DNA from 2 places in the Streptomyces broussonetiae genome. Region 2 is predicted to be linked to the other one. Evidence: riboswitches for the same ligand, from Rfam matches in the RefSeq annotation. Region 2 holds a riboswitch; the other holds the start of a gene.
What was found. A riboswitch is a leader RNA that binds a small molecule or an ion and turns the genes downstream of it on or off. The one in region 2 is predicted to bind cyclic di-AMP.
Positions count from the first base shown of each region.

Region 1: another riboswitch for cyclic di-AMP. It lies ahead of GQF42_RS25660 (transglycosylase SLT domain-containing protein); the one in region 2 lies ahead of GQF42_RS26565 (C40 family peptidase).

Region 1 is NZ_CP047020.1:5,539,960-5,544,494, forward strand. Features, by position in the region: gene GQF42_RS25650 (FAD-dependent oxidoreductase) at 1-532, shown strand, start outside; gene GQF42_RS25655 (HAD family hydrolase) at 656-1,468, shown strand; gene GQF42_RS25660 (transglycosylase SLT domain-containing protein) at 1,535-2,026, opposite strand; cyclic di-AMP (ydaO/yuaA leader) riboswitch at 2,030-2,207, opposite strand; gene GQF42_RS25665 (polyprenyl synthetase family protein) at 3,010-4,020, shown strand; gene GQF42_RS25670 (LolA family protein) at 4,375-4,535, shown strand, end outside.
Region 2 is NZ_CP047020.1:5,716,670-5,721,204, reverse strand. Features, by position in the region: gene pcrA (DNA helicase PcrA) at 1-2,190, opposite strand, end outside; cyclic di-AMP (ydaO/yuaA leader) riboswitch at 2,427-2,571, shown strand; gene GQF42_RS26565 (C40 family peptidase) at 2,579-3,763, shown strand; gene GQF42_RS26560 (hypothetical protein) at 3,786-4,139, opposite strand.

The DNA of each region.
Region 1 (4,535 bases), 180 kb from region 2:
GCAGCCGAGACTGCGCCCCGAGTCCCCCTTCGGCCGCGCCTGGTCGCTGTGGGCGCTCAGTTACTACCCGCACCCCTACCACCGTCTGCCCGAGGCCACGCGCCACTACCTGGTCCGCCGGGTCCTCGGGCCGCTCGGCGCCTGGTGGCTGCGTGAGCGGTTCGAGGCGCACGTGCAGGTCCAGGACGTCGAGCGGGTCGTGTCCGCCGAGGTGTGCGACGGCAGCCCCGTGCTCACCGTCCGCACGCACGGCGGCCGTACCGAGCGGCTCGCCGCCGACCACGTCATCGCGGCCACCGGCTACCGTGTCGCCCTCGCGGCGATGGACTTCCTCGGCCATGGACTGCGCACCCGGCTCGCCACGAGCCGCGGCACCCCGAAGCTCGGCGCCGGCTGCGTCTCCTCCGTCCCCGGCCTGTATTTCACCGGCCTCCCGGCGGCGTCGTCGTACGGCCCGGTCATGCGCTTCGTGTGCGGTACGGAGTTCGCCTCCCCGTACCTGGCGAAACACCTGGCAGCGGCCCACGGCTGACCGCGGAGGGCGCTGGAGAGAGGTCAACAAGAAGTCGCAAAGCGCCACTTGGGGCTGATGAGCACGTAAGTACGCAGGACGACAAGGTGAGTCGGAGGGGCGCCGTATCCGTATTCTCTGATCATGGCAGCCTCCCCCGCATATGCACTGATCGCCACTGACCTGGACGGAACGCTGCTGCGCGGCGACGACACGGTCTCCGACCGGTCGCTGGCGGCACTCGCGCGGGTGGCACGGGCCGGCGGTCGGCACCTGGTGGTGACGGGCCGCCCGGCCCCGCGGGTACGGCCGCTGCTGGCACGCCTCGGCTGCACCGGGCTCGCGGTGTGCGGGCAGGGCGCACAGGTCTACGACGCCGCGGCCGGCCGCCTGGTGTGGTCGGTGCGGCTGGACCGGGGACTGGCCGAGACCGCGCTCGGCAAGATCGAGGCCGAGGTGGGGCAGGTCTACGCGGCCGTGGACCAGGACGGTGTCGACGGGCTGACGCTCATCGAGCCGGGCTACCGGATGCCGCATCCGACTCTGCCCGCGGTGCGGGTGGGCCGGCGCGACGACCTGTGGAGCGAGCCCATCAGCAAGGTGCTGCTGCGCCATGCCACCCTGAGCGACGACGAGTTGACGGACATCGCGCGCGCGGTGGTGGGTTCGCTCGCGACGGTCACCATGTCGGGGCCGGGAACCGTGGAACTGCAGCCGTGCGGGGTGACCAAGGCGACCGGGCTGGCACTGGCCGCCGAGCGCTTGGGGATCGGAGCCCAGGAGGCCCTGGCGTTCGGGGACATGCCCAACGACATCCCCATGTTCGACTGGGCCGGACACGGGGTCGCCATGGCCAACGCCCACCCCGAACTCAAGGCGGTGGCCGACGAGATCACTCTGTCGAACGAGGACGACGGCATCGCCGCCGTCCTCGAACGACTCTTTCCGACCGACTGACCGGCACATCAGTACGCACCGGGCAGCCGGGTCAGCGGCGGCCGTGTCTCAGGCCGCCACCGTGTCTCAGTACGCGCTGTAGACGTTGTCGATCGATCCGTAGCGCGCGGCGGCGTAGTTGCAGGCCGCGGTGATGTTGGCGACGGGGTCGTAGATGTTGAACGAGGTGCCGGCCACGTGGTACGCGTTGAAGGTCGGGTCGATCACCTGGAGCAGGCCCTTGGACGGGATGCCGGCGGCGGCGTTGGAGTCCCAGAGGTTGATGGCCTGCGGGTTGCCGGAGGACTCCCGCATGACGTTGCGGTAGATGCCGTTATAGGAGGCGGGGATCCCCTTCTGGGTCAGGATCGCGAGCGACTTGCGGATCCAGCCGTCGAGGGTGTTCGGGTACCCGGCCGTGGTCGTGGCGGCCTTGGTGGTCGTCGTGCCCGTGGTGGCGGAGGCGCTGGCGGCCCCGATGAGTGGCAGGGCGAGGACAGCGGCACCGGTGCCGGCGACGGCGAGGGTGCGCACGAGACGGTTGGTCCGGGTACGGCGGGGCTGAGCGGCAGCAGACATGGGGACGTTCCTCTCCGGCGCCTGCGAGGTGAGCTGTCGGGTTCGGGCGGGGAGGTGCCCGGCCGTGCCTTCCTGGGAAAGCGCGGCTTCACCCCTAGCCGTTCCGGTGCGACGGGTGCCGACCGGTCAGGCGACTTACCTGGGTCCCCCGCTCCTGCCGTACGAAATGTGTTCGTGGATGGTTATGCGGGTGGCGGCAGGATTCGGCGTCCACCCGAGGCCCGGAACGTATGCGACGGCACATGTCGGGAACAAGTGCCTGATTCACACAACGCACTATTTGACCTTGGTCTGTGCTCTTTGGGGTAGTTGATCCTTTGCGATCGAAAACCCTCAACTCGCCGACGGGGCAAGGGGTGGGGGTGGTTCGGTGGCCGACGCGCCGGAGTGGGGCCGCGTGACCCAACTCACGAAAGTGCAAATCAACTCAAATCGGATATAACGGATTGGGGGAGTCTGCTCGTGCGTGTGAGCGTGTGCCCGGATGGTGAATGAGAGGAGTGCACCGGCAAGGGGGAGGGTGAGCGGGGATCGGGGTGCGGCCGGGAAGCGATGGAGGGGGTGGATGGGGGTAGACGGGGGTGAAGGGGGTGGCCGGGAGTGGGGGCGGGGTGGCCGGAAGGTGGCCCGGACATGGCTTCCGGGGGGCGCGTCGAGGGAGTGGATCGAGGGGGCGGTGGAACCCGGGACGCTGCGCCCGTCGTTGTCCTGATGGTCGCGGGCGCGCGGGGGAGGGGTGGAGGTGTTACTCCGCTCGCCCTCCGGTTCGCGACAAAAGGCATGGATTCCTGTTAAGTCGATAAATGTCCGTTCTTACCGTCTGATCAAAAAACATACCGGTCATGATCCAATACCGCCCGGGCTGGACCGGTGGGCGCTATCGGTGATCGAAACAGGACCGGATACGCTGACTCGAGTGATGGCAGCGACCTATCGACAAGCCGTGTAATCGCCAGCAGACACCAGCAGACAGGAGACCCCTCGTGACCGTCGTCGGGCCGTTCGGGCTGAGCGTGCGGGACCAGGCTCTCGAAGCCGATGTCCAGGCCGGATTGGCGGCTGTCGAGGAAGGCTTGCTCGAGGCCACCAAGAGCGAGGTCCCGTTCATCACGGAGGCCGCGCAGCACCTCGTTCGGGCCGGCGGGAAGCGGTTCCGGCCGCTGCTCGTGATGCTCGCGGCCCAGTTCGGCGACCCTTATGCGCCGGGCGTGGTGCCGTCGGCCGTCGTCGTGGAACTGACCCACCTCGCCACGCTGTACCACGACGACGTCATGGACGAGGCGGCCGTGCGGCGCGGCGTGGACAGCGCCAACACCCGGTGGGGCAACTCCGTCGCGGTCCTCACCGGCGACTTCCTCTTCGCCCGCGCCTCCCAGATCCTCGCCGACCTCGGGCCCGAGGCGGTCCGTGTACAGGCCCTCGCGTTCGAGCGGCTGGTCACGGGTCAGATCCTGGAGACCGCCGGCCCCACGGACGGCCGCGACCCGGTCGAGCACTACCTGGACGTGCTGGGCGGCAAGACGGGCTCGCTGGTGGCGGTGTCGTGCCGGTTCGGCGCGATGACGTCCGGTGCCGACGAGACGGTCGTCGACGTCCTGTCCCAGTACGGCGAGCGGCTCGGGGTCGCCTTCCAGCTCGCCGACGACGTACTGGACATCACCTCCGACTCGGACGAGTCCGGCAAGACCCCGGGCACCGATCTGCGCGAGGGCATCGCGACCCTGCCGGTGCTCCGGCTGCGCGAGCGCGCGGCCCGGCTGGGGCAGCCCGAGGACCTCGCGCTGTGCGCGCTGCTGGACTCCGACCTCAGCGACGACGCCCGGCACGCCGAGGCGCTGACCGCGCTGCGCGTACACCCCGCGCTGGATCAGGCCCGCCGTGACGCCGTCCGCTACGCCGAGGAGGCCCGGGCCGCGCTGTCGCCGCTGCGGGACTGCGACGCCAAGGCGGCTCTGGAGAACCTGTGCGACGCGGTGGTGCACCGCGCGGGCTGACACCACCTGACACCACCGGCGTTTCGGCCGGCGTGTTGACGCCCCGACGATCGAAGCCCGGCGGTCCGCTGTCATCGGGCGCGATCGTGCGACCATGTGGCGCGAACCGCCGTAGGCATCCTGCGACACCCGGGCGACCCGGTCCGGCCCCTAGGGGGCGGGGGAGCCGTCGCCCTTACGTGTCATACCGCAGTCGTACACGGAGTTGGCTCCGTGGTCTGACGCTTCTTCACGGCCCTTTTGGTGAGATGGAGAACACGGACATCACCACTCCTCACCGATTCGGGTGAGAATGGCGGCTCGGGTGGACCAGGGTGAGGACAAGCCGCCGCCGACGACGGAGGTAAGGCACACATGGCACCGTACGAATCCGACGACGCAGCGGACGAGGCGCGGGACGCAGCACCGCACGCCGGACGCCGCAAGGCCGCGCGGTACGCGGTCCCGGTCGCGGTGGTGGGGGTGGCGGCGGCCACGATCGGGCTGGTCCCGGCGCTCGCCGCCTCCGGCGACCC
Region 2 (4,535 bases):
CCGCTTCCACTCCACATGGGCGGCCGGGATCTCCTCCAGGAAGCGGGAGGGCGGGTTGTACGACGGCTGACCCCAGGCGCTGCGCACCGACGACCGCGTCAGGTACAGCCGCTCCCGCGCGCGTGTGATGCCGACGTACGCCAGGCGCCGCTCCTCCTCCAGCTCCTTGGTCTGGCCGAGGGCGCGCATGTGCGGGAAGACGCCGTCCTCCATGCCGGTCAGGAAGACGACCGGGAACTCCAGGCCCTTGGCGGTGTGCAGGGTCATCAGGGTGATGACGCCGGAGCCTTCGTCGTCCTCGTCGGGGATCTGGTCGGAGTCGGCGACCAGCGCCACCTGCTCCAGGAAGTCCGCGAGCGTGCCCTGCTCGCCCTCCGCGCGCTCCTGCTCGAACTCCAGGGCCACGGCTGCGAGTTCCTGCAGGTTCTCGATGCGGGTCTCGTCCTGGGGGTCGGTGGAGGACTGCAACTCGGCCAGGTAGCCGGTGCGTTCGAGGACCGCCTCCAGGACGGTCGCCGGTCCGGCGCCGGACTCCACGATCGTGCGCAGGTCCTCCATCAGCGTGTTGAACCGCTTGACCGCGTTGGTGGAGCGCGCGGCCATGCCGTACGCCTCGTCCACGCGCTTGAGCGCCTGCGGGAAGCTGATCTTCTCGCGCTGGGAGAGCGCGTCGATCATCGCCTCCGCGCGCTCGCCGATGCCCCGCTTGGGGACGTTGAGGATGCGCCGCAGCGGCACCGAGTCCTCGGGGTTGGCGAGGACGCGCAGGTAGGCGAGGACGTCCCGGACCTCCTTGCGCTCGTAGAAGCGGACACCGCCGACGACCTTGTACGGCAGGCCGACGCGGATGAAGACCTCTTCGAAGACACGGGACTGGGCGTTGGTGCGGTAGAAGACGGCGACGTCGCCCGCCTTGGCGTCGCCCGCGTCGACCAGGCGGTCTATCTCGTCGGCGACGAACTGCGCCTCGTCGTGCTCGGTGTCGGCGACATAGCCGGTGATCCGCGCGCCCTGGCCGGCATTGGTCCACAGGTTCTTCGGGCGGCGGGACTCGTTGCGCTCGATGACCGCGTTGGCGGCGCTCAGAATCGTCTGCGTGGAGCGGTAGTTCTGCTCCAGCAGGATCGTCGTCGCGTTCGGGTAGTCCTCCTCGAACTGGAGGATGTTGCGGATCGTCGCGCCCCGGAAGGCGTAGATCGACTGGTCCGCGTCACCGACGACGCACAGCTCGGCGGGCGGGAGGTCGCTCTCGCCCGCAGGCGTGTCCCCCTCGTGCGCGCCGGTGCCGACGAGTTCGCGTACGAGCGCGTACTGGGCGTGGTTGGTGTCCTGGTACTCGTCGACCAGGACGTGCCGGAAGCGGCGGCGGTAGTGCTCGGCGACGTCCGGGAAGGCGCGCAGCAGGTTGACCGTCGTCATGATCAGGTCGTCGAAGTCGAGCGCGTTGGCCTCGCGCAGCCGCGACTGGTAGAGCGCGTAGGCCTGGGCGAGGGTCTTCTCGAAGCCGTCACTCGCCTGGGCGGCGAAGTCCTCCTCGTCGATCAGCTCGTTCTTCAGGTTGCTGATCTTCGCGCTGAAGGACTTGGGCGGGAAACGCTTGGGGTCGAGGTCCAGGTCCCGGCAGACCAGGGCCATCAGGCGCTTGCTGTCGGCGGCGTCGTAGATCGAGAACGACGAGGTGTAACCGAGCTTCTTCGACTCACGGCGCAGGATGCGTACGCACGCGCTGTGGAAGGTCATCACCCACATCGCGTTCGCGCGCGGGCCGACGAGCTGCTCGACGCGCTCCTTCATCTCGCCCGCGGCCTTGTTGGTGAAGGTGATCGCGAGGATCTGGCCCGGGTGGACGCCCCGCTCGGCGAGCAGGTGGGCGATGCGGTGGGTCAGCACCCGGGTCTTGCCGGAGCCGGCTCCGGCGACGATGAGCAGCGGGGAGCCGGCGTGCGCGACCGCGGCGCGCTGGTTGTCGTTCAGCCCGTCCAGCAGCGCCGCCGCGTCGAGCGCGGGGCGCGGGGCGCCGTCGCGGTAGTAGGCGTCCCTGTCCGGTGGCGTGTCGAACTTCCCGCCGAACAGATCGTCCGGAAGCGGCTCCGGAGCATGATCGTCCTCGGGCGGCGGCGGGGGCTCCTCCTCGCGCCCGCGAGGGGGCTGGAGGTCCGCCAGGAAGCTGTCGTCAAAGAGGCTGCTCATCGCTCTCCGAGTCTAGGGCGCCGCACCGACAACCGATCGCCGTCCGGGGAAGAAGACCCCGTCGGCGGGGCGGCGAACACCCCTCACACAACGGAATCACCCGATGACAGCGACGTGATGCCGGCCTCGGATCACGAAAATGTATCGGACATATCACGCACCAACCTTCACACTAGTCACACGAGTTGGCTAGGTTGCCATCGGGCCGCGTGCGCGGCCCCCGCCGAGTCCGGCGCGCCCCTGGGGCGCCTGGAGCCGGGGACCCACCGAGTCCCGGGGTGAATCGGCCGACTCCCGTCCGGGACGACGCCGTAGGGCAACCCTTCCGAACCGCGCCCGAACCCGACAGCTAACCCGGTAGGCGGCCCATTGGAAGGAGTCGCCTCTCTTGGCGTCGCACCGCAAGCAGCGCCCCGGCGGGACCGCCGGAGCGGGTCTGCGCACCCCCGCCCTCGCCACCGCCGCTCTCACCTCCCTGGCCATGCTGTCCCAGACCGCCGAGGCCGCTCCCGGCGCGGACCACGCCCGGCCGAGCCTGGAGGAGGTGGAGAAGAAGGTCGACGACCTCTACCGCCAGGCGGAGTCGGCCACCGAGAAGTACGACTCGGCCAAGGAACAGGCCGGCAAGCAGCTAGGACGCGTCGACGCCCTCCGGAACGAGGTCGCCCGCCGCACCGACCGCCTGAACAAGGCCCGCGAGGAGCTGGGCTCCTTCGCCGCGGCCCAGTACCGCACCGGCGCCGCCGCTCCCGACACGGCCACCTTCCTGCTGGCGGACAACCCGCAGGACTACTTCGACCAGACCCAGCTGATGAACCGGCTGACCTCACGCGAGAAGAGCGCGGTCGACGGCTACATCAGCGAGCAGGCCGCCACCATGACGAAGCGGCGGGAGGCCGCCCAGAGCCTGCAGTCGCTGACCGACTCACAGCGCGACCTGCAGACCGCCAAGGCCACCGTCCAGAAGAAGCTCGCCTCCGCGCGCGAGCTGCTGTCGCAGCTGACGGCCCAGGAAAAGGCACGGCTGGCCGCCATCGAGCGGGAGAAGCAGCAGGAGGCGGCCCGCAAGGCGGCCGAGCTGGCGAAGCAGCAGGCCCAGGCTCAGCAGCAGAGCGGCTCGGCCGGTTCGTCGTCCTCCGGTTCGTCGTCCTCGGGTTCGGCCGGTTCCACGTCCTCCGGGTCTTCGGGGTCGTCCGGGTCCACCAGCTCGTACGACGCGAAGGCCGCCAGCGCCATCGCCTTCGCCCGCGCCCAGATCGGCAAGCCGTACGTGTGGGGCGCCACCGGGCCGGGGTCCTACGACTGCTCGGGCCTGACCCAGGCCGCCTGGAAGGCCGCCGGCGTCACACTCCCGCGCACCACGTACGACCAGGTCAACGTCGGCACCACGGTCTCACTGGCGAACGCGCGGCCGGGCGACCTGATCTTCTTCTACGACGACATCAGCCACGTCGGCCTCTACATCGGCAACGGCATGATGATCCACGCCCCCAAGCCGGGCGCGTACGTCCGCGAGGAGTCGGTGTACTACGGCGGAGAATCGATCATCCACAGCGTGGTCCGCCCGGGCTGAGGCGTTCGTCCCGCGCCGCCCGTCAGGTCCACAGGACGGCGATGAAGATGTTCGTCATGGTCAGCAGGCCGACGACGCCGAAGGCGGCCTTGTCGACCTTTTCCTCGTCGCGCTTCACGTAGACCAGACCGAGGATCACGATCAGCAGCGCCAGCTTCAGACCGATCTTGACGGCGTTGATGTGGTGGTTGTCGGTCTGGTTGAGGCCGACGAGGACCACACCGGTGACGAGCATGGTCAGCGCGCCGTGCAGCATCCCGGGGACGAAGCGGGCCGCGCCCTGCCCCATCGCCTTCATCTGGGTGAGGAAACCGCCGAGCAGCGCCGCGATGCCGATGATGTGCAGGCCGACGAAGAGATGGATGAGTACGTCCATGGGGCCGGAGCCTAGCCAGGGCACGCGGGCCCCCTGCCACCGGGCCCGGCGACAGACGTTCCGGGCCCGGTCCGCTGCCGATCCCGCCCGCATGTGGATCTTGCATATATGCGGCCCATAGCACTTCACGCCTTGCGCCCGTCCCCCTTTCCGGGCTTCGGTCACCACGCTGCGTAAAGGAGACGATTCCGCGGAGGCGATGCGATCACATACGGTCACATCCCTGTGTGTCGGAACCAGTTCCGCACACCGCGTTACCTGGTCGTCACAGTCCGGCCTAGCGTCCTTCCCCAGGTGACCGACTCCCCACCGCCGCCCGGGCCAGGGCGGCGTCCGGCCACCACCGCCGAGAAAGGTCCGGCGGCGGCCCACTCCCCCTGTGCGGGCCGCCGCCGG